4 regions of the Leclercia adecarboxylata genome follow, and region 2 is predicted to be linked to each of the others. Evidence: predicted binding sites of a transcription regulator. Region 2 holds the regulator's gene; each other region holds the start of a gene.
The links. Region 2 encodes CRP, which controls carbon source genes, mostly activating them, when cyclic AMP is high. Its sites were predicted from a motif close to ATGTGANNNNNNTCACAT; they were not measured.
Positions count from the first base shown of each region.

Region 1 (6,139 bases), 1.1 Mb from region 2:
GCCCAGCTGAAGCTGGCGAAACGCTACGATCTGCCGGTGATCCTCCATTCCCGGCGCACCCACGACAAGCTGGCGATGCACCTCAGGCGCCACAATCTGCCGCGAACCGGGGTGGTCCATGGCTTTGCCGGAAGCCTGCAGCAGGCCCAGCGTTTTGTGGAGATGGGCTATAAAATTGGCGTCGGGGGCACCATCACCTATCCCCGCGCGAGTAAAACCCGCGATGTGATGGCGCAGCTACCGCTCTCCGCCCTGTTGCTGGAGACCGACGCCCCCGATATGCCGCTTAACGGTTTTCAGGGCCAGCCGAACCGCCCCGAGCAGGCGGCGAGGGTATTTACCACGCTGTGTGAACTGCGCCCGGAGCCCGCGGATGAGATCGCCCAGGCGCTGCTGGATAACACCCGGGCGCTGTTCAACCTGCCGCTATAGATAGAGCGCCGGGCGGATCACTGCGATCTGCTCCCGCTCCAGCAGCTGCGCCAGCGGTTCGACATCATCGGCCGTCGCGCTGCGCCAGTGACGGGCTTCGCCGTAGACGCCATGGGCATGAAAAGCGTTGATCCTGACCGGAACATCCCCCAGCTGACGGATAAATTTGACCAGTTCGCGATGGTGCGTCAGGTAATCACAGCGATCCGGGATCACCAGTAAACGCAGCTCGCTCAGCCGGTGGTGTGCCGCCAGCCAGCGAATGCTGTGCTTGATAAGCGCGTTGTCGCGCCCGGTCAGAAAACGGTGATGGGCGTTGTCCCAGGCCTTAAGATCGACCATTGCGCCATCAAACACCGGGAGCAGCTTTTGCCAGCCGGTTTCGCTTAGCAGGCCGTTACTGTCCACCAGACAGGACAAATGCTGCAGCTGCGGATCGGCTTTCAGCGCGGAAAACAGCGCCACCAGAAACGGCAGCTGGGTGGTGGCTTCCCCGCCGCTGACGGTGATGCCGGAGATAAAGGGCGCGACCTTGCGGATCTGCACGATGACCTCCTCCACGCTTAACCGCTGCGCCATGGGCGTCGCCTGCTGCGGGCACATTTGCAGACAGGTATCGCACTGCTGGCAGGTCGCGTCATCCCACCAGACCCGTCCGGCCTGAATATTCAGCGCATCGTGCGGGCAGTGCGGCACGCAGGCGGCGCAGTCGTTGCAGCGCCCGATGGTCCACGGGTTGTGGCAGGTTTTGCAGCGCAGGTTGCACCCCTGCAGAAACAGGGCCAGGCGGCTGCCGGGCCCGTCAACGCAGGAGAACGGGATAACCTTACTGACTAAAGCGCATCTGCTGTTCATGGCTTATCACGCGCGGCTGGCGCTCCAGTATGCGGGTGTTGCGGGCGGCCTCTTCGCCCAGCCAGGTGGTGTTGGTGCGCGAGCCTTCGGCGCGGTATTTTTCCAGATCGGACAGCCGCACCATATACCCCGTCACACGAACCAGATCGTTCCCTGAAACGTTAGCGCTGAATTCGCGCATCCCGGCGCGGAAAGCGCCCAGACAGAGTTCCACCACCGCCTGCGGATTGCGCTTCACGGTCTCGTCCAGGGTCAGGATGTCGCTGATCCCGGCGCGATAGTGGCGATGATGCGGCGCGACCGCCAGCAGGTGGCTAATCGGATCCGGCTCATCGCCATACGGCAGACGCGCCCCCGGCGTGGTGTCCACGTCAGAGCTGATCCCCGACTGGGCATGGAGCATGGCGCGGTGTCGCCAGCCATATTTGACCGGGGTGGCTTCCACAAAGGCCGCCAGCTGCTCGCTGATGCGATACCCCAGCGCATTGGCCTGGTCATCTTTGCCGTAGCGCCCGTTAATCCCCGCTTTCTCGCACAGCACGTTCACCGCTTCGGCGAGGCCGTACATGCCGAACATGGGCACAAAACGGTTGGGATCGATCAGCCCTTCTTTCACCAGGAAGCTATTCTCAAAGAAGCCGGAACGCTGATACAGGAACTCGCAGCGGGCATCGATGATGGCGATCTGCTGCTGACAGTAGTGCGGCAGGGTGCGGGTAAAGAACGCCTCGAGGGTTTCGCTCTGCTCCGCGATGGCCTTCAGGTTGAGGCGCACAAGGGTGCTTCCCCCGCCTGCCAGCGGCAGCGAGTTGTAACAGCTGACCACGCCAAAGCCATTTTTTGTGAAAATTTTATCATTTACCTGCCCGTTGGAGATATGCGGTTTACTGCATTCGCAGATGTTCTTCGCCACCTCCAGCAGCAGATCGTCCGGCGTGATTTTGGGATCGTAAATAAAGGTGAGATTGGGTGAAACCTGCTTAAGCTCTGCATCGGCGCGTAAAATGGCGCGCGTTATCGGGCCGTCTGCCGGGCCGATATTGGCATGGACGAAGGCATCCGGCAGGGTGCGATCGAGGTAGCGCCAGAAACGTTTTATTCGAATATCGATTTCTTCTTGTGTTAGAATTCTAACATATGGCTGCAGCAGCGTATCGAGATGGCCGAGGAACACCGGCATGGCGGTAACGGACGGAACATGGTGGTAAAGGATGGTCAGCAGCGACAGCGCATCATCCAGATCCTGAGCGCCTTCCAGTTCCAGCCACTCTGAACCCTGTTTCAGAAACAGCGCATAGTCAGGCAACACGTAGCGCGGTTTGTAAGGCGCGTGGCCTTCAAACATATCGCAGATAAATCCCCCGGCCAGGGCCAGACGCGCATCATTATCCAGGGCCGGGTAGGGCAGATTGTTTTCCGCCTCCAGCGCCAGAAAGTGGCGTTTTTGTTCGGGGCTTAACACCGGGCTTGTCACAATTTTCTGGCAACGTTGTTGCAGGGCGGCGGGGGTGGATGGGGACATTGTCGCTTCCTTATTCTTCTGCATGGACAGGGGAAGATTGTAGAAAGACTCCTGCCAGCTGCTTTTGATCCTGCGCGGGTGCCTGACGCTTTAATCAGCAGTTGTAGCTAAATTATTTGAAGTTGATCTCATTATGGTTATGCAAATTTGTATGCATATTTCATTAACTGTGATGAATGTCGAAGTGAGAAAGCGGGTGAATGTTAGAATACTCACAGACCCGCAAGGTGAAATTTTACGGCTATACGCCCGGAGAATGTTATGACCGATTTAACCGCAAGCAGCCTGCGTGCTTTAAAACTGATGGATCTGACCACCCTGAATGACGACGACACGAACGAGAAAGTGATCGCCCTGTGTCATCAGGCGAAAACCCCGGTGGGCACCACGGCGGCTATCTGTATCTATCCGCGTTTCATTCCGATCGCGCGTAAGACCCTGAAAGAGCAGGGCACGCCGGACGTGCGTATTGCCACCGTGACCAACTTCCCACACGGTAACGACGACATCGAAATCGCGCTGGCAGAGACCCGCGCCGCCATCGCTTACGGCGCTGACGAAGTTGACGTGGTCTTCCCTTACCGCGCGCTGATTGCCGGTAACGAGCAGGTGGGCTTTGAGCTGGTGAAAGCCTGTAAAGAGGCCTGCGCAGCGGCAAACGTGCTGCTGAAAGTGATCATCGAAACCGGCGAGCTGAAAGAAGAGGCTTTAATCCGTAAAGCGTCTGAAATCTCTATTAAAGCGGGTGCAGACTTCATTAAAACCTCCACCGGTAAAGTGCCGGTCAATGCCACCCCGGAAAGCGCACGCATCATGATGGAAGTGATCCGCGATATGGGCGTGGAAAAAACCGTGGGCTTCAAACCGGCGGGCGGCGTGCGTACCGCAGAAGACGCGCAGCAGTTCCTGGCGATTGCCGATGAGCTGTTCGGTGCCGACTGGGCTGATTCCCGCCACTACCGTTTTGGCGCATCCAGCCTGCTGGCCAGCCTGCTGAAAGCACTGGGCTACGGCGACGGTAAGAGCGCAAGCAGCTACTAATAGCACTATTCGTTGTAGGCCGGATAAGGCGTAGCCGCCATCCGGCGTTGTTCCGGTTCGCCGGGTGGCGCTACGCTTACCCGGCCTACGGTTAGCCTTCGACTCACTTCCTCAGGGGGTTATTTTGTTTCTCGCACAAGAAATTATTCGTAAAAAACGTGATGGTCATGCTTTAAGCGACGAAGAGATCCGTTTCTTTATCAACGGCATTCGCGACAATACCATCTCTGAAGGGCAGATTGCCGCCCTGGCGATGACCATTTTCTTCCACGATATGGCGATGCCGGAGCGCGTGTCGCTGACCATGGCGATGCGGGATTCAGGAACCGTTCTGGACTGGAAGAGCCTTAACCTTAATGGCCCGATCGTGGACAAACACTCCACCGGCGGCGTGGGCGATGTCACCTCGCTGATGCTGGGGCCAATGGTCGCTGCCTGCGGCGGCTACATTCCAATGATTTCCGGGCGCGGCCTCGGTCATACCGGCGGCACGCTCGACAAACTGGAAGCCATTCCGGGCTTCGATATCTTCCCGGATGACAACCGCTTCCGCGACATTATTAAAGATGTGGGTGTGGCGATTATCGGCCAGACCAGCTCTCTTGCTCCGGCGGACAAGCGTTTTTACGCCACGCGTGACATTACCGCGACCGTCGACTCCATCCCGCTGATCACCGCTTCGATCCTTGCCAAGAAACTGGCCGAAGGTCTGGATGCGCTGGTGATGGACGTGAAAGTGGGCAGCGGCGCCTTTATGCCGACCTACGAACTCTCAGCGGCGCTTGCCGAAGCGATCGTTGGCGTTGCCAATGGCGCTGGCGTGCGCACCACCGCACTGCTTACCGACATGAACCAGGTGCTGGCTTCCAGCGCGGGTAACGCGGTTGAAGTGCGCGAAGCGGTACAGTTCCTGACAGGTGAATACCGCAACCCGCGCCTGTTCGAGGTGACCATGGCGCTGTGCGTCGAGATGCTCATTTCAGGCAAACTGGCGAACGATGACGCCGACGCCCGGGCGAAACTGCAGGCGGTGCTGGATAACGGCAAAGCGGCGGAGATCTTTGGCCGCATGGTTGCTGCCCAGAAAGGCCCGACCGATTTCGTGGAAAACTACGCCAAATACCTGCCAACCGCGATGCTCAGCAAAGCGGTGTACGCGGATACCGAAGGCTTCGTCTCGGCGATGGACACTCGCGCGCTGGGTATGGCGGTGGTCTCCATGGGCGGCGGTCGTCGTCAGGCTTCCGACAGCATTGATTACAGCGTCGGCTTCACCGATATGGCCCGTCTGGGCGACAGCGTTGACGGTCAACGTCCGCTGGCGGTGATCCACGCGAAAGATGAAAACAGCTGGCAGGAAGCGGCGAAAGCCGTGAAGGCTGCCATTACTCTGGCGGATAATGCCCCAGAAAGCTCGCCTTCGGTCTATCGTCGTATTACCGAATAGCGGTATACTGATCTGATCGCTTTTTTATGAAGCACTGAGTACGGAGAACATATGAAACGTGCATTTATTATGGTGCTGGACTCTTTCGGCATCGGGTCTACAGAAGATGCAGATCGCTTTGGTGACACCGGTGCAGACACCATGGGTCACATTGCTGAAGCCTGTGCAAAAGGCGAAGCGAACAACGGTCGTCAGGGCCCGCTGAATCTGCCAAACCTGACCCGTCTGGGCCTGGTTAAAGCCCATGAAGGTTCCACCGGTAAAGTGGCAGCCGGTATGGACGCCAACGCCGAAGTGGTTGGCGCATACGCCTGGGCGCACGAGCTCTCTTCCGGGAAAGACACCCCGTCAGGCCACTGGGAAATCGCCGGTGTGCCGGTTCTGTTCGACTGGGGCTATTTCTCCGATCACGAGAACAGCTTCCCGCAGGAGTTGCTGGATAAGCTGGTTGAGCGCGCAAACCTGCCGGGCTATCTCGGCAACTGCCACTCTTCCGGCACCGTCATTCTGGACCAGCTCGGCGAAGAGCACATGAAAACCGGCAAGCCGATTTTCTACACCTCTGCTGACTCCGTGTTCCAGATTGCCTGCCACGAAGAGACCTTTGGCCTGGATCGTCTTTACGAGCTGTGCGAAATCGCCCGTGAAGAGCTGACCGAAGGCGGCTACAACATTGGCCGCGTGATCGCGCGTCCGTTTGTGGGCGACAAACCGGGCAACTTCCAGCGTACCGGCAACCGTCACGATCTGGCCGTAGAACCGCCAGCGCCGACCGTGCTGCAGAAACTGGTTGAAGAGAAAGACGGCCAGGTGGTTTCCGTCGGTAAGATTGCGGATATCTA
Region 1 covers NZ_CP040889.1:2,750,769-2,756,907, forward strand. The annotation lists gene FHN83_RS14950 (metal-dependent hydrolase) at 1-432, shown strand, start outside; gene FHN83_RS14955 (YjjW family glycine radical enzyme activase) at 427-1,287, opposite strand; gene FHN83_RS14960 (YjjI family glycine radical enzyme) at 1,259-2,809, opposite strand; gene deoC (deoxyribose-phosphate aldolase) at 3,071-3,850, shown strand; gene deoA (thymidine phosphorylase) at 3,975-5,297, shown strand; gene deoB (phosphopentomutase) at 5,349-6,139, shown strand, end outside.
Region 1: deoC (deoxyribose-phosphate aldolase) is a predicted target of CRP. The motif match lies at 2,924-2,941, and genes of this name have one in related genera.

Region 2 (6,139 bases):
CCGGATGATGACTTCGTGGATCTCGCCTGGAGTGAAGATCCCTCTCAGGCGCAGCATAAACCGCGACTGGTGGTGTTTCATGGTCTGGAGGGGAGCCTGCACAGCCCTTATGCCCACGGTTTGATCCATGCCGCGAAAGAGCGCGGCTGGCTTGGCGTGGTGATGCATTTTCGCGGCTGCAGCGGCGAACCGAACCGGCAAAAACGGATCTACCACTCCGGCGAGATCGAAGATGGTCGCTGGTTCCTGAACTGGCTGGTGCAGACCCACGGCCCGGCACCCACCGCGGCGGTAGGCTATTCACTGGGCGGCAATATGCTCGCCTGCCTGCTGGCAAAAGAGGGTGATAACGTCCCGCTCGACGCGGCGGTCATTGTCTCTGCGCCGTTCATGCTTGAGCAGTGTAGCTATCATATGGAGAAGGGGTTTTCCCGCGTTTATCAGCGCTATCTGCTGAACTTACTGAAAGCCAACGCCGCCCGTAAGCTCAAGGCCTACCCGGACACGTTGCCTGTCAGCCTTCAGCAGTTGAAACGGGTGCGTCGCCTGCGCGAATTTGACGATCTGATCACCGCGAAAATCCACGGTTTTGCCGATGCTATAGACTACTATCGCCAGTGCAGCGCCATGCCGTTGCTGAATCAAATCACCCGGCCTACGCTGATTATTCATGCGAAAGACGATCCCTTTATGGATCATCACTCGATCCCGGCGCCGGACCATTTACCGGCCAACGTGCAGTATCAACTAACCGAACATGGCGGACACGTGGGCTTTATCGGCGGCACGCTGCGTCGACCGCAGATGTGGCTGGAGACACGTATCCCGGACTGGCTGACCACATATCTGGAAAAGTAAACATGATCATTCCCTGGCAGGATCTGGCTCCCGAAACGCTGGATAATCTGATTGAAAGCTTTGTATTGCGTGAGGGCACAGATTATGGTGAACATGAACGCACGCTTGAAATGAAAGTCGCCGATGTTAAACAGCAGCTTAAAAGCGGTGAGGCCGTTCTGGTGTGGTCCGAACTGCACGAGACGGTGAATATCATGCCCCGTGGTCAGTTTCGCGACTGATCGCACACTCTTTCCACTCAGGGAGTTGCTATGTCCGCCAGACATCCGGTTATTGCCGTTACAGGGTCGAGTGGTGCAGGCACCACCACCACCAGCCTCGCCTTCCGTAAGATCTTCTCGCAACTGCATCTGCGTGCTGCAGAGGTAGAGGGCGACAGCTTTCACCGCTACACCCGTCCTGAGATGGATATGGCAATCCGCAAAGCGCGCGATCTCGGCAAACATATCAGCTACTTTGGCCCCGATGCCAACGACTTTGGCATGCTGGAGCAGACCTTCGCGGAATACGGACGCAGCGGGACCGGCCAGTCGCGCAAATACCTGCATACCTATGACGAAGCGGTGCCGTGGAACCAGGTGCCGGGTACCTTTACTCCCTGGCAGCCGCTGCCGGAACCCACCGACGTGCTGTTTTATGAAGGTCTGCACGGCGGGGTCGTCACGCCGCAACACGACGTGGCGCGCCATGTCGATCTGCTGGTGGGCGTGGTGCCTATCGTTAACCTGGAGTGGATCCAGAAGCTGACGCGGGATACCAGCGAGCGCGGCCACTCCCGTGAAGCGGTGATGGATTCCGTGGTTCGCTCCATGGAGGATTACATTAACTTCCTCACGCCGCAGTTTTCCCGCACCCATATTAACTTTCAGCGCGTCCCGACCGTGGACACCTCGAACCCGTTTGCGGCAAAAGCCATCCCTTCGCTGGACGAGAGCTTTGTGGTGATCCATTTCCGCAATCTGGACGAGATCGATTACCCCTGGCTGCTGGCGATGCTGCAGGGCTCGTTTATTTCGCACATGAATACGCTGGTGGTGCCGGGCGGCAAGATGGGGCTGGCGATGGAGTTAATCATGACGCCGCTGGTGCAGCGGCTGATGGAAGGCAAGAAGATCGCTTAATCTGTTCTCCCTCTCCCTGTGGGAGAGGGTCGGGGTGAGGGCATCAGACCGCACGATGCCCCACAAGCTTATGCCTCGATCACTTCATACGAATGGGTAATTTTGACCGCTTTTTCCAGCATCAGCGCCACGGAGCAGTACTTCTCCGCAGAGAGATCCACCGCGCGGGAGACCGCAGCGTCTTTCAGCTCTTTGCCGGTCACCACGAAGTGAAGATTGATATGGGTAAACAGGCGCGGCGCTTCATCCCGGCGTTCTGAGGTCAGCTTTACTTCGCAGTCAGTCACGTCGTGACGGCCTTTTTGCAGAATCGATACCACGTCGATTGCGCTGCATCCACCCGCCGCCATCAGAACCACTTCCATCGGACTTGGCGCTTTGTCACCGGAGTTGCCATCCATCAGTATCTGGTGGCCCGAGGCAGACTCACCGAGAAAGGTTAACCCTTCAACCCATTTCACACGTGCTTGCATTTTTATTAACTCCAGGATTGCATTTTTCCTGTCAGATTACGCGCCAGTAACAATTCTGGCAACGGAAGTCGACCTGCATCAAGCTGAAGCGAGACACCAGGAGACACGCGGCAAAACCTATGCTAAAACAGTCGAGATGCTACAGTAATACATTGACGTTACACATGTATGCAGAGGACATCACACATTACAGGCTGCTAATTATTGTGACAGCCGCTCCCCAGGCAGGGGGAAGAATTCGATTGCAACCCCCAGAGTACAGGTACACAGCCAGACTCTGGAGACAGCTTATAACAGAGGATAACAGCGCATGGTGCTTGGCAAACCGCAAACAGACCCGACTCTCGAATGGTTCTTGTCTCATTGCCATATTCATAAGTACCCATCGAAGAGCACGCTGATTCACCAGGGTGAAAAAGCGGAAACGTTGTATTACATCGTCAAAGGCTCAGTAGCAGTGCTGATCAAAGATGAAGAAGGCAAAGAGATGATCCTCTCTTACCTGAATCAGGGAGACTTTATCGGTGAACTGGGCCTGTTTGAAGAAGGTCAGGAGCGTAGCGCCTGGGTCCGTGCGAAAACCGCGTGTGAAGTGGCTGAGATCTCTTATAAGAAATTCCGCCAGCTGATCCAGGTTAACCCGGATATCCTGATGCGCCTCTCTTCGCAGATGGCTCGCCGTCTGCAGGTCACTTCCGAGAAAGTGGGCAACCTCGCCTTCCTGGACGTGACGGGCCGTATCGCTCAGACTCTGCTGAACCTGGCGAAACAGCCAGACGCCATGACCCACCCGGACGGTATGCAAATTAAAATCACCCGTCAGGAAATTGGTCAGATCGTCGGATGTTCTCGTGAGACGGTGGGCCGTATTCTGAAAATGCTGGAAGATCAGAACCTGATTTCCGCCCACGGTAAAACCATCGTGGTTTACGGAACACGTTAATTCCACTCAGACGGCGTGGCATCGCACGATGACACGCCGTTTTTGTCTCTCTCACCCATGTGGCGCAGGCTCATCTATCACCCGGAAGTTAACTACGCACTGCGGCAAACCCTGGTGTTGTGTCTCCCTGTGGCTGTGGGTTTAGTTCTCGGTTATCTGCAATACGGTCTGCTGTTCTCCCTCGTCCCCGCCTGCTGCAACATTGCTGGCCTCGACACGCCCCATAAACGCTTTTTTAAACGCCTGATTATTGGCGGCTCGCTGTTTGCCGGCTGTAGCCTGGCCGTGCAGCTGTTGCTGGCGCGCGATATACCGTTGCCCCTCATTCTGACGGTGCTGGCGATGACGTTAGGGGTCACGGCAGAGATCAGCGCCCTGCATGCCCGCCTGCTGCCCGCCTCGCTGATTGCCGCCATCTTTACCCTGAGCCTGGCGGGAAATATGCCGATCTGGGCGCCGCTGCTCATCTACGCGCTGGGCACCCTGTGGTACGGGCTGTTCAACTGGTTCTGGTTCTGGATGTGGCGCGAGCAGCCGTTGCGTGAATCCCTGAGCGTGCTCTACCGCCAACTGGCCGATTACTGCGAAGCCAAATACACCCTGCTGACCCAGCATACCGACCCTGAAAAATCGTTACCGCCGCTGCTGGCCCGCCAGCAGAAGGTGGTCGACCTGATTAGCCAGTGTTATCAGCAGTTGCACATGCTTGCCGCGAACAAAAATCATGAATACAAGCGGCTGCTGCGTACCTTCCAGGTGGGTCTGGATCTGCAGGAGCACATCTCCGTCAGCCTGCATCATCCGAAGGAGGTGCAAACGCTGGTGGAGCGCAGCCACGCCGAAGCGGTGATCCGCTGGAACGCCCTGACCGTCGCCGCCCGTCTGCGCGTGCTGGCGGATGACATTCTCTATCATCGCTATCCCACCCGCTTCAACATGGACAAGCAGCTTGGCGCGCTGGAAAAAATCGCCCGCCAGCACCCGGATAACCCGGTGGGTCAGTTCTGCGCATGGCACTTCAGCCGGATTGCCCGCGTGCTCCGCACCCAGCGTCCGCTCTATCCGCGCGATCTGATGGCGGACAAGCAGAAGCGCCTGCCGCTGATCCCCGCCCTGAGAAGCTATCTGTCGCTTAAATCTGCCGCCCTGCGCAATGCGGCCCGCATCAGCGTGATGCTGAGTATCGCCAGCCTGATGGGCGTGGCGCTGCATCTGCCTAAGCCTTACTGGATCTTAATGACCGTCCTGCTGGTGACGCAAAACGGCTACAGCGCCACGCGGGTACGCATTCTCCACCGGGCGGCCGGTACCCTGGCGGGGCTGGTTATTGCCGGCGTTACCCTGCACTTCCACGTTCCGGAAGGCTACACCCTGACGGGGATGCTGATGGTCACCCTGGTAAGTTATCTGTTCATTCGTAAGAACTACGGCTGGGCGACGGTGGGCTTCACGGTGACCGCCGTGTACACCCTTCAGCTGATCACGCTGAACGGGGAGCAGTTTATTATCGCCCGACTGGCCGACACCCTGATTGGCTGTTTAATCGCTTTCGGCGGGATGGTATGGCTGTGGCCGCAATGGCAAAGCGGGCTGCTGCGCCAGAACGCCCACGACGCGCTGGAGGCCGATCAGGAGGCCATCCGCCTGATCCTCAGCGACGATCCGCAACCCACACCGCTGGCGTGGCAGCGCATGAAGGTTAACCAGGCGCACAACGCGCTGTTCAACTCCCTGAATCAGGCGATGCAGGAGCCGGGCTTCAATTCAGCCTATCTGGCGGATATGCGGCTGTGGGTGACGCACAGCCAGTTTATCGTCGAACATATCAATGCGATGACGACGCTGGCGCGGGAACATACGATGCTGACGCCCGATCTGGCGCAGCGGTATTTGCAGTCGTGTGAAATTGCGCTTCAGCGCTGTCAGCAGCGTCTGGAGTATGACGCGCCGGGGGAGAGCGGAGACAGTAATATTCTGGAAGCGCCAGAGACCCTGACGCACGGCCCCATGAGCACGCTGGAACAGCATCTGCAGCGTATTCTGGGGCATCTGAACACCATGCACACCATTTCGTCGGTGGCGTGGCGCCAGCGCCCGCATCACGGTATCTGGTTGATCCGGCGGCTGAAACGCACGCCGTATTAATTGCCGGGTGGCGCTGCGCTTACCCGGCCTACAAATCCGTAGGCCCGTGCAAGCGCAGCGCCGCCGGGCAACACAACTACGCCTGAACCACCCGCTTCACCGCGTTCGCAAAGCGGTTCATCCCTTCGTCGATATCCGCGCTTTCCACCAGCAGCGACGGCGCAAAGCGCATCACGTCCGGTCCGGCGTTGAGCACCATCGCCCCTTCGCTGGCGGCGGCATAGAGGAAATCACGCGCCCGGCCTTTGTACTGCGGCTTCAGCTCGGCGCCAATCAGCAGCCCCATGCCACGGATATCGCTGAAGACATCGTACTGGGCATCGATCTGCTGGAGATGCTTCACGAACTGCTCGCGCTTCGTATTAACGCCGCTCAGCACTTCCGGGGTATTGATGATATCGAACGCCGCCCCTGCGACCGCACACGCCAGCGGGTTGCCGCCGTAGGTGGAGCCGTGAGAGCCCACGTGGAACGCCGAGGCGATATCCTGGGTGGTGAGCACCGCGCTGACCGGGAAACCGCCGCCGAGTGCCTTGGCGCTGGTCAGGATGTCCGGCGTCACGCCGTAGTGCATATAGGCAAACAGATCTCCGGTGCGC
Region 2 covers NZ_CP040889.1:1,647,594-1,653,732, forward strand. The annotation lists gene FHN83_RS09700 (hydrolase) at 1-858, shown strand, start outside; gene FHN83_RS09705 (YheU family protein) at 861-1,079, shown strand; gene FHN83_RS09710 (phosphoribulokinase) at 1,110-1,979, shown strand; gene FHN83_RS09715 (OsmC family protein) at 2,048-2,452, opposite strand; gene crp (cAMP-activated global transcriptional regulator CRP) at 2,763-3,395, shown strand; gene FHN83_RS09725 (YccS/YhfK family putative transporter) at 3,453-5,540, shown strand; gene argD (bifunctional acetylornithine/succinyldiaminopimelate transaminase) at 5,617-6,139, opposite strand, start outside.

Region 3 (6,139 bases), 470 kb from region 2:
GCTTCCAGTACGGCGTTGATAGAGTCGGTACCGACGCAGTTAACAGCTGGCAGAGCAAAGTTGTTTTCTTTAGCTACCTGGAACACCTTCTGAACGTCATCACCAGTGATCACGCCAGGTTTTACGAAATCAAAAATTTTAGACATGTTGCGAGTCCTGTATCTTCGGCCTTGGAAAGGGGCGAGCTCTTAAAAGCGCGCTGAAAATTGGGCAGGTTTCCCTGCCCTAAAATGGCTTACTTCTTAGCGCGCTCTTCGAGCATGGCTACTGCTGGCAGAACTTTGCCTTCCACGAATTCGAGGAATGCGCCGCCGCCAGTGGAGATGTAGGAGATCTTGTCGGAAATACCGAACAGATCGATTGCTGCCAGGGTATCACCGCCGCCAGCAATGGAGAATGCTTCACTGTCTGCAATCGCGTTAGCTACGATTTCAGTACCTTTACGGAAGTTCGGGAATTCGAACACGCCAACCGGACCGTTCCACAGAATGGTTTTTGCATTCTTAAGGATTTCAGCCAGCTTCTCTGCAGAGGCGTCGCCCAGGTCCAGAATCTGCTCTTCATTTTTGATGTCAGAAACAGATTTCAGCTCTGCGGTTGCGGTTTCAGAGAACTCGGTCGCTACGCGAACGTCAGTTGGAACCGGGATGTCACAGGTAGTCAGCAGGCGTTTAGCTTCGCCAACCAGGTCTGCTTCGTACAGGGATTTACCGACGTTGTGGCCCTGGGCTGCAACGAAGGTGTTGGCGATACCGCCGCCCACAATCAGCTGGTCAGCGATTTTGGACAGAGAGTCCAGAACGGTCAGTTTGGTAGACACTTTAGAACCACCAACGATAGCAACCATCGGACGAGCAGGTTCTTTCAGTGCTTTACCCAGTGCTTCCAGTTCGTCTGCCAGCAGTGGACCTGCACAAGCAACGTCAGCAAATTTGCCGATACCGTGAGTGGAAGCCTGCGCGCGGTGAGCAGTACCGAAAGCGTCCATGACGAATACGTCGCACAGCGCAGCGTATTTTTTGGACAGGGTTTCGTCGTCTTTCTTCTCGCCTTTGTTGAAGCGAACGTTTTCCAGAACAACCAGTTCACCTTCAGCAACTTCAACGCCGTCCAGGTAGTCTTTAACCAGACGTACCGGGCTGGACAGTTTGTCTTTCAGGTAATTAACAACCGGCAGCAGAGAGAACTCTTCGTTGTACTCGCCTTCAGTCGGACGACCCAGGTGGGAGGTTACCATCACTTTCGCACCCTGCTTCAGTGCCAGTTCGATGGTTGGCAGAGAAGCACGGATACGCGCGTCGCTGGTCACTTTACCATCTTTAACCGGTACGTTCAGATCCGCACGGATGAAAACGCGTTTACCTGCCAGATCCAGATCGGTCATCTTAATTACAGACATGGTGAATCCTCTCGTTGATTCTTAAAGTTTTGCAGACGCAATACGCGTCTTACCTGAAACCTTGAGCGGCCATAGCTAACGTGGTGTCGAGCATCCTGTTAGCAAAGCCCCATTCATTATCACACCAGACCAGCGTTTTGATCAGATGCGCTCCACTTACGCGCGTTTGCGTGCCATCAACAATGGCGCTATGCGGATCGTGGTTAAAATCTACTGAGACCAACGGTAATTCCGTATAGTCAACTATACCATGAAATGCTTGCTGTGCCGCTTTTTGCAGCAACAGGTTGACCTCACAGGCTTTTACCGGTTTTTTCACGGTTACGCTGAGGTCGATTGCCGTCACGTTGATGGTGGGAACACGCACGGCGATGGCTTCAAAACGGTCTTCAAACTGGGGGAAAATTCGGGTAATACCGGCCGCCAGTTTGGTGTCCACCGGGATAATCGACTGACTCGCCGCGCGAGTGCGTCGCAGATCCGGGTGGTAAGCGTCAATGACCTGCTGATCGTGCATGGCGGAGTGGATGGTGGTAACCGTACCCGACTCAATGCCGTAGGCATCGTCCAGCAGTTTGATGACCGGAATAATACAGTTGGTGGTGCAGGAGGCATTGGAGACGATACGGTGTTCCGCGCGCAACTCATGATGGTTGACGCCGTAAACCACCGTGGCATCGAGGTCGTTACTGCCAGGGTGTGAAAAGAGCACTTTCTTCGCGCCGGCCGCCAGATGGGCTTCGCCGTGTTCGCGATTGCCGTAGACGCCGGTACAATCGAGGACCACATCAACGCCCAGTTCACGCCAGGGTAATGCGTCGATCGTCCGCTCATGAAGCAGACGAATCACGTCATCACCGACAAGCAGCTGCTCTCTCTCCTGACGAACGTCCCAGGCAAAGCGCCCATGGCTGGTGTCATATTTCAACAAATGCGCCATGCCTGCGGCATCCGCCAGTTCGTTGATGGCCACCACGGTAATTTCCGCCCGGCGTCCGGATTCATATAAAGCACGAACCACGTTACGTCCGATGCGACCGAAACCATTAATCGCTACGCGTACGGTCATAAGTCTCCTGCAAAGCTTTCCCTGACTTGAGGTGGCTGACAGAGTAATGCAGCAACGCTCTGAGGGGAATCCTTGCCTGTCACAAACTCCAACTGATTGGTCATTTGTCGAACATTTAGTCGACTGAAACGCTTCAGCCAGAATAAGCGAAACACGGAATAAAGGAAATGACTGTCCAGACCAATAAGCCAGCTATATGACTTGCGTCACATTTCTCATGGAATAATTAACGGTCTGGTTACAGGCTGGAGGAATAGTACATACAAAAAAGCCGGGTAATTCGCTTGCGATTACCCGGCCTGGTTTTCGTGCCATTTGTAAGCCCGGTAAGCGTAGCGCCACCGGGCAAAACAGCGATTACAGCAGTTCTTTCGCTTTCGCGACCACGTTCTCAACGGTGAAGCCGAACTCTTCGAACAGCTGCTCAGCCGGAGCAGACTCACCGAAGGTGGTCATACCGACGATAGCGCCGTTCAGGCCCACGTATTTGAACCAGTAGTCAGCGATACCCGCTTCGATTGCCACGCGGGCAGAAACGGCTTTCGGCAGCACGGATTCACGGTAAGCCGCGTCCTGCTTGTCGAAGGCATCGGTAGACGGCATGGACACCACGCGCGCTTTCACGCCTTCGCCTGCCAGCTGATCCCAGGCTGCAACGGCCAGTTCAACTTCAGAACCGGTGGCGATGAAGATCACCTGCGGCTGACCGTCGCAGTCTTTCAGTACGTAACCACCGCGGGCGATGTTCGCCAGCTGTGCTTCAGTACGATCCTGCTGAGCCAGGTTCTGACGGGAGAGGATCAGCGCGGTCGGGCCGTCCTGACGCTCAACGCCATATTTCCACGCTACCGCGGACTCAACCTGGTCACATGGACGCCATGTGGACATGTTCGGGGTCACACGCAGAGAGGCAACCTGCTCAACCGGCTGGTGAGTCGGGCCATCTTCGCCCAGACCGATGGAGTCGTGGGTGTAGACCATCACCTGACGCTGTTTCATCAGCGCAGCCATACGCACCGCATTACGGGCATATTCCACGAACATCAGGAAGGTGGAGGTGTACGGCAGGAAACCACCGTGCAGGGAGATACCGTTGGCGATCGCGGTCATACCGAACTCACGCACGCCGTAATGGATGTAGTTACCGGCAGTATCTTCGTTGATCGCTTTAGAGCCGGACCAGATAGTCAGGTTAGAAGGCGCAAGGTCAGCGGAGCCGCCGAGGAACTCTGGCAGCCACGGACCGAAGGCTTCGATGGCATTCTGGGACGCTTTACGGCTGGCGATTTTGGACGGGTTAGCCTGCAGCTTAGCGATGAACTCGTTCGCTTTCGCGTCGAAGTCTGCCGGCATGTCACCTTTCATACGACGGGTAAATTCTGCCGCTTCCTGTGGGAAGGCTTTTGCGTAGGCAGCGAATTTCTCGTTCCAGGCCGCTTCTTTTGCCTGACCGGCTTCTTTTGCATCCCACTGGGCATAGATGTCAGACGGGATTTCAAACGCAGGGTGTTTCCAGCCAAGCGCTTCGCGGGTCAGCGCGATCTCAGCATCACCCAGCGGTGCGCCGTGGGAGTCATGCGTACCGGCTTTGTTCGGAGAACCGAAACCGATGATGGTTTTGCACATCAGCAGGGACGGTTTGTCGGTGACTGCGCGCGCTTCTTCTACCGCACGTTTAATCGCTTCAGCATCGTGGCCGTCAACGCCACGCACCACGTGCCAGCCGTAGGCTTCGAAACGTGCTGCGGTATCGTCGGTGAACCAGCCTTCAACGTGGCCGTCGATGGAGATGCCGTTGTCGTCGTAGAACGCAACCAGTTTGCCCAGCTTCAGGGTACCTGCCAGGGAGCACACTTCGTGAGAGATGCCTTCCATCATGCAGCCGTCACCCAGGAACGCGTAGGTGAAGTGGTCAACAATGTCGTGGCCCGGACGGTTGAACTGCGCCGCCAGCGTCTTCTCGGCGATCGCCATACCTACGGCGTTAGCAATACCCTGGCCCAGCGGACCGGTCGTGGTTTCAACACCTGCGGTGTAGCCCACTTCCGGGTGACCCGGGGTTTTGGAGTGCAGCTGACGGAAGTTTTTCAGCTCGTCGATTGGCAGGTCGTAGCCGGTGAGGTGCAGCAGGCTGTAGATCAGCATGGAGCCGTGACCGTTAGAGAGAACGAAACGGTCGCGGTCAGCCCAGGCAGGGTTCTGCGGGTTGTGGTTCAGGAAATCACGCCACAGCACTTCGGCAATGTCAGCCATACCCATCGGGGCACCCGGGTGACCGGATTTAGCTTTTTGTACAGCATCCATGCTCAGCGCACGAATAGCATTGGCAAGCTCTTTACGTGAGGACATTTTGACTCCAGATCGGATGTTGAAGGCCATACCCGTTTCGGCTTGACGACAGCGCGTTTTGGGCTACGCCAGAAAAAAGTGCCAACAATGTAACCCAAGCGACAAAGCATGTACATGGACCATTCTTTTGCCGCTTAAGAAATCTCCGGAACACGATCGCACGTTGCGCAATCTTCTCGCCCGGCTGGGTTTAAATTCCTTATAATTACTCCTGCACCCTTCTCCGGGGCGGCAAAACTTTCAGAATTTATCAATGTTAACGAGTACGGAAGCAACATAATGAAAATGCGTGCAATAGTGCTGGCTCTGGGAACGACGCTCCTGCTTAGCGGGTGTCAAAATATGAATTCTGGCGGCCTGTTGAGCTCCGGAGCAGAGGCTTTTCAGGCCTACTCCCTGACCGACGCCCAGGTGAAAACGTTAAGCGATGAGGCCTGTAAGGAGATGGACGGCAAAGCGACCATCGCGCCTGCTGACAGCACCTACGCTCAGCGTCTGAATAAGATTGCTTCGGCCCTCGGCGACAACATTAATGGCCAGCCGGTGAACTACAAGGTGTACATGGCTAAAGACGTCAACGCCTTTGCCATGGCCAACGGCTGTATCCGCGTCTACAGTGGGCTGATGGATATGATGAACGACAACGAAGTCGAAGCGGTTATCGGCCACGAAATGGGTCACGTTGCCCTCGGCCACGTGAAGAAAGGGATGCAGGTCGCGCTCGGCACTAACGCCGTACGCGTGGCGGCAGCCTCTGCCGGCGGCATTGTCGGAAGCCTCTCCCAGTCGCAGCTTGGCGATCTCGGTGAAAAACTGGTTAACTCCCAGTTCTCCCAGCGTCAGGAGTCTGAGGCCGATGACTACTCATACGATCTGTTGCGCAAACGTGGCATTAACCCGTCAGGTTTAGCCACCAGCTTCGAAAAGCTGGCTCAACAGGAAGCGGGCCGTCAAAGCTCCATGTTTGACGACCACCCTGCCTCTGCAGAGCGTGCGCAGCATATTCGCGATCGCATGTCCGCAGACGGCCTCAAGTAACATCGATACACAGGCCGGGCAATCTGTCCCGGCCTCTGTCTTTATTACTCGCCTTTCTTCGCCGCCTGGATGTAGAGCATTTCCAGCGCCAGGGTCGCTGCGGCCAGGGCAGTGATCTCGGACTGGTCATAGGCAGGCGCCACTTCCACAACGTCCATGCCGACGATATTCAGATCCTTCAGGCCGCGCACCAGTTTGATGGCGCGGTCAGAGGTCAGGCCGCCGATCACCGGGGTACCAGTACCCGGGGCAAAGGCCGGATCCAGGCAGTCGATGTCGAAGGT
Region 3 covers NZ_CP040889.1:1,177,022-1,183,160, forward strand. The annotation lists gene fbaA (class II fructose-bisphosphate aldolase) at 1-146, opposite strand, end outside; gene pgk (phosphoglycerate kinase) at 236-1,399, opposite strand; gene epd (erythrose-4-phosphate dehydrogenase) at 1,449-2,468, opposite strand; gene tkt (transketolase) at 2,826-4,817, opposite strand; gene FHN83_RS07385 (M48 family metallopeptidase) at 5,097-5,855, shown strand; gene speB (agmatinase) at 5,900-6,139, opposite strand, start outside.
Region 3: epd (erythrose-4-phosphate dehydrogenase) is a predicted target of CRP. The motif match lies at 2,663-2,680, and genes of this name have one in related genera.

Region 4 (6,139 bases), on a different replicon from region 2:
GGCTGAGGGCTGGGAAGATATTGAGGATTTCGGCGAGGTTCATCTTCCCTGGTTTCAATCCAAGGGACTGTTTAAAAACGGCATTCCTGTCCATGACACCATTGCCAGGATCATCTCCGGCATCAAACCAGAGCCGTTTCAGGCCGCCTTTGTGCGGTGGACTCAAGCCATTAACCAGCACACCGATGGCGCCCTGGTCGCTATCGATGGCAAAACCCTGCGCAGTTCCTATGACCGTGAGGATCGAACGTCGACCATTCACATGGTCAGTGCCTATGCCGCCGCCAATAAGCTGGTGCTCGGACAGATAAAAACCGACGCCAAGTCCAATGAAATTACCGCTATTCCCGAGTTGCTGGCGCTGCTCGACATCAAAGGCTGCCTGGTATCCATCGATGCGATGGGGTGCCAGACCGAGATCGCCGAGACCATCCTTCAGCAAGGTGGCGATTACTTATTGGCCGTCAAAGGCAACCAACCCAAGTTGTTCGAGGCGGTTCGACAGGCCCTCGCCCCGCTGGCGGCCACCCCGTTATGCGCAGAGACGATGACGCTTGAGAAGGCTCATGGCCGCATCGATGGTCGTGAGTACCATGTCATGGCGGCGGGCGAGTTGGCCGCCCAGTTTCCTCATTGGAAACAGTTGCACAGCATTGGCGTGGCCATCTCCTATCGCGTTGAAAATATGCAAAAAATTACCATAGAGCAGCGTTATTTCATCAGTTCCAAAGCGTTGGTGCAGGATGAGTTTGCGCGAGCGGTGCGTGGGCACTGGGCCATCGAAAATAGCCTGCACTGGGTGCTGGACGTCACGATGGGCGAGGATGATTGCCCGATTTATCGCGGTGATGCCGCAGAGATTTTGGCGTGCATCCGGCACATGGGGCTGAACATGCTCAGGGCCGAGACTTCACGCAAGGCGAGCGTAAGACGGAAGCAAAAAATCGCAGGAATGAGCAGTGAATATCTGGAAACGGTACTCAATGCGGGTCTCAAAAAACTGGGTGAAATTTAACAAAATGTTCACGCTCTCACCCTGACATAGCCCCTACGTAAACTGTCTAATAAGTCACATTATACGAACTATTGAGCATGTTATATCTATTTTACATGCTGTAAATTCAGTTCCATTAGTAAATAGATAAAAACCAAGGAGGCTTTATGAAAAATAAATAATGTGATCGTTGCCGGAGGGTGTTTTTGGAGTCTCGAAGACCTCCTTAGAAATCAGGACGGCGTGACGTCAACGAAGGTGTGTAGTGGCACTGAAATGGCGACTGCGCAAGACGTGAAGATGAGCTGTCTGATAGCAACGGATTATCAAGCAGAACCTTCTTAAATACAATTTATTCCACGCCAATACAGCGTGCTGTCTTTCAAATCACTAGGAGAAATTTATGTCACGTTTGAACACCCCTACCACAATCGACGCCGCGCCTACTGCTACCCATACCTCACTCAAGGCTGTGGAAAAACAACTGGGCCGCGTTCCTAACATGTTCCGCGTCGTTGCCAACAGCCCTGCTGCGCTGACTGGCTACCTGCAATTGAGCGCAGCATCAGCACAGGGCGGCTTGGGTACAGCGACTCTTGAGCGTATTGCCCTAGCCGTCGCTGAGATCAACGGCTGCGATTATTGCCTTGCTGGCCATTCCTTCCTAGGCCGTAAGGTGGCCAAGCTTGATGATGCTGAACTCACTGCCAACCGCAGCGGTGCATCAAATGACCCTAAGGCCGACGCAGCCGTGCGTTTTGCTGCCGCCGTAGTCCGCCAGCGCGGGCAAGTCAGCAATGACCAGGTCCAAGCGGTGCTGAACGCTGGCTACAGTGATGCACATGTAGTGGATATTCTGTTGGCTGTTGCCCTGAACACTTTCACTAACTACGTTAACGAAGTGACACAGACCGAGGTCGACTTCCCGGCCGTTCAACCACTAGGCATTGATGTCTAATCCATTGGTGCTCAACTACAGCAATTACCTAAGTTAGGTTCGACTCGAGTAAACATATAGTTTTTCTCAAGAGTCATATCATTTTAGTGGGCTACATAGAGTGAGTCCACATGGCTAAAAATAATTGGAGATATAAGATGACTATTCCCGAAATTGAAAATGGTGTCCAGACTACCAATATCCTTAGTAATAATCTCGGTGCAAAAGTCACTAAGTTTGGTATAGGTGGCATCTACGTTGCCATGACGATAATATATTTGTGGTTTGGTGGTATGAAATTCACTAGCTACGAAGCAAACGGTATACATGGTTTTGTTAGTAATAGCCCTCTGCTTTCATGGATGTATAGTTTCCTCAGCATTCAAGGATTCTCAAATTTTCTGGGTGTGCTTGAAATTTCAGTTGGCCTGTTAATCGCTGCACGAGTTTTCTCCCCTAAGCTCGCAATCTTGGGCGGTGTACTTTCAACCGGACTCTTTTTTACGACATTGTCGTTCATGCTGACTACACCCGGTGTTTTTGAGGCATCTCTTGGGTTTCCTGCGATCTCTGTGGTTCCTGGCCAGTTTTTGCTAAAAGATTTAGGCTTGTTTGTCGTGTCTATATTTATCGTAGGCACATCACTTACAGCACTGGAGCACAAAAACAAATAAGCCGCATCCGAAACAACTATAAGTTAGAGGGCCTTAAATTCTGCGGTATAGGTCTTGCAGTTCTTTTTAGCTGTCATAGGCACCTCGTTATGTGATTTTACTCACTTAGCGCGGTGTACAGAACTACTGGATCAGATCATTTTTTCGGGTTAACGGCCTAAGTGAAATAAATTCTGTAAACAGAAGGTCTCTTATAATCTGAAAGGCACATGGCTCTACTCTATAAGAGGACATTTATGAATACCTATCAAAAATCTATGAATGCGATTTCTGCTCTGACTAAGGAGCAGTATCGGGTGACGCAAGAAAATGGTACAGAGCGTCCAGGGACTGGTGAATTGCTAAAGAACACCAAGCCCGGCATTTACGTGGATATCGTGTCAGGTGAGCCTTTATTTGCGTCTTCTGCCAAGTATGAATCAGGGTGTGGTTGGCCGAGCTTTACCAAAGCGATAGACTCTGTCAACGTAATTGAAATCACTGATAGGTCGCACGGCATGACCCGCACAGAAGTGCGCTCAACTCATGGCGACAGTCACTTAGGCCATGTATTTTCAGACGGTCCCAAAGACCAGGGTGGCCTACGTTATTGTATTAACTCAGCGTCATTACGTTTTATTCCTAGGGAAGAAATGGCAAGTAAAGGTTACGCAGAGTATTTAGACCAAGTAGAGGACATTTAATTATGGCAATTGAACGCGCAGTATTAGCCGGTGGCTGCTTTTGGGGCATGCAGGATCTTATCCGCAAACGTCCCGGTATCACTTCAACCCGAGTAGGTTATACCGGTGGTGAAGTGGCTAATGCTACCTACCGCAATCATGGTAACCATGCTGAAGGCATTGAAATAATGTTCGATAATGAAATCACCAGCTATCGACAAATTTTAGAGTTTTTCTTTCAGATTCATGACCCTAGTACAGTAAATAGACAAGGTAATGACAAGGGCACATCTTATCGCTCAGCCATTTATTATACCTCTGAGGCACAGCATGCTGAGGCAGTAAAAACCATTGCTGACGTGGATGCTTCGGGATTATGGCCTGGAAAAGTAGTGACTGAAGTCGAACCTGCAAGTGATTTTTGGGAAGCGGAGGCTATGCATCAGGACTATTTGGAACTCCGACCAAATGGCTATACCTGCCACTTCCCCAGACCAGACTGGAAGTTGCCCTCATCTCAATGAGTTTGCAGCAGCCCACACAGACTTGCAATTTGCATACGACAACCACCCTTAATACAATCGGCTTAGGCGGTGGTTGTCACTGGTGCACCGAAGGCGTATTTTCATCACTTATTGGCATTGCTACTGTCAATCAAGGTTGGATCGCCTCAATTGGTGACAACGCTCAGTTCAGCGAAGCCATTGAAGTGGTTTTTGATCCGACTGTTATTTCTTTATCAACCTTGATCGAAACCCATTTACATACTCACGCGAGCACATCAAACCACTCAATGCGTGGTAAATATCGTTCAGCGATATACGCTTATGATGAGGTTCAGTATAACCAGGCTGTAAACATATTAGATGCCTGTAGAGCTGATTTTGAGCAGCCAGTCATTACTCAGGTTTATTTTTTTAAGGATTTTAAAGCGAATAAAACTGAGCTTATCGACTACTTTTATACAGCACCCAACAGACCATTTTGTCAAAGGTACATTCATCCAAAACTCACCTTCTTATTAGCACGTTTCAGCCACTATGTTGATACGCATAAATTGACAGAGTCAGGTGTAGAGTTAACATCGATATAGGCTGTGCTACTCTGCAAGTTCGAGCGTCATGATTACCAACTCTAGTAGTGGCATCGATCACACGAAAACTAAAACGATGTCACCGCAAACGAATGGGATCTGCGAGCAGTTTGATAAGGCGATCCTGAACGAGTTTTATCAGGTGGCTTTTCGCAACAAGTTAATCAAACGCTGGAGACGCGGCAAAATGATCAGGATGAGTGGCTGTCTTACAACAATGAACGAACTCATCAGGGCAAAATGTGCAACGGCAGAACGTCAGTTGAAACTGATCTGATCCAGTAGTTCTGTACACCGCGCTAAGTGAGTAAAATCACATAACGATACAACAACGTTACCCTACATAATCCCAAACTAATTTATCGTTGGAAACGCGAGTTATCCGTGAAGATGATAGAGCTTCTACGCGAGATCCTTTCCAACTGAGTCTGTTCGATGCTCTGTTATACCAATATCTTTGGAAACGCCCTTCGATGGTAGCTTGTTGCTTCTATCAACATTCATACACTTTTGTGAAAAAAATTTCCTGTGTATTTATCGGTATAGCATAAAGTCCATAATCAAATTAAAACGCTACCTAGTACAAAATTGCCTATTATTTAACCTTGACACTACCAATATGCACTGATCTGATATATATTGATTTAATGTATATTTTGCAGGCGATTTTTATGAAAAGTGCACTACTGCGGATCATCACCAACCAGAGCGCGTTTCCTTCATTGACGGAAATATCCTTGACGGGTCATAGCAACATCTCAGGGACAAACGGAGCAGGAAAAACCTCATCTCTTGTTCTGGTTCCTGTTTTTTATGGGATTGACCCTCAGTATATGGTCAGAGAAAAGCCTAAAACCTTTCTGGATTTCTATCTTTCTAAAGCACGTAGTTTTGTCATTTTTGAATATCAACGACAAGATCAGATCTCCTGTGTCGTGCTTTACAGACATAACAACACGTTGCATTACAGGTTTGTCAAAGGGGACGCCGATTCCACTTTATTTACAGAACAGAGCAAAATGAAGCTGAATAATGCGGAAAATATTGATTGCTGGCTCTCGGAAGACATCGCTCAGATAACAGAAGTGTCCCGGCAGATCAAAACCATCAAGGATTACTGCGCAATTATCCAGCACAACTTGTCGCACCTATCCCCGATTAAAGCTCGACAGTCAGGACTCAAGGATATTGCTGATAAATTCTCTCTGTGCCGTCCAGGGAAATCAATGAGGCACATTGAACGCTTAACGTCCGTCATGCACAAAAAAACAAAATTGATGGAAGGGTTAAAAGACATGGTTGCAGATTGCTTTATTGACAGTCAGCTAAATAACTGATCCCAATAGTGCTACACCTTCGCTGTGCCATAGCCATTCCCCGGGAAAGGAGACACGGTATCCATGAAGTGTTTCACTCGGGCCAGCAGGTTTGCCATCCCTCTGCATTGATGATTGCGCGTGATGGTTTCATGTAACTTGTGCCATAGCCGTTCTATGTGATTAACCCAAGGGCTGTAAACTGGCTGGAACACCAGGCAGAACTTGGGATTCTTCTTCAACCATCGCTCGGTCTGTTTGCTTTTGTGAATGATGTAGTTATCGAGGATCAACGTGATGGTTTTGGCTCGTCGGTAGTGGTGGCGCAGCTTTTCCAGCATGGCAATAAACAGCGATGAGTTTTTCTTGATCCCGCTGACGTAAAGTACCCTTCCGTTGCCTGCGTGGAGAACGCCTGCCAGATAATGCTTGGCATTCTGCCCCGGTGTGACAACCCGCTTTT
Region 4 covers NZ_CP040888.1:306,500-312,638, reverse strand. The annotation lists gene FHN83_RS01675 (ISAs1-like element ISAs12 family transposase) at 1-1,015, shown strand, start outside; gene FHN83_RS28465 (peptide-methionine (S)-S-oxide reductase) at 1,178-1,339, shown strand; gene FHN83_RS01665 (carboxymuconolactone decarboxylase family protein) at 1,398-1,952, shown strand; gene FHN83_RS01660 (YkgB family protein) at 2,090-2,605, shown strand; gene msrB (peptide-methionine (R)-S-oxide reductase MsrB) at 2,842-3,288, shown strand; gene msrA (peptide-methionine (S)-S-oxide reductase MsrA) at 3,291-3,791, shown strand; gene FHN83_RS01645 (peptide-methionine (S)-S-oxide reductase) at 3,788-4,360, shown strand; partial or broken gene FHN83_RS01640 (IS481 family transposase) at 4,376-4,645, shown strand; gene FHN83_RS01635 (ATP-binding protein) at 5,032-5,697, shown strand; gene FHN83_RS01630 (IS630-like element ISAhy2 family transposase) at 5,709-6,139, opposite strand, start outside.
Region 4: msrB (peptide-methionine (R)-S-oxide reductase MsrB) is a predicted target of CRP. The motif match lies at 2,695-2,712, and genes of this name have one in related genera.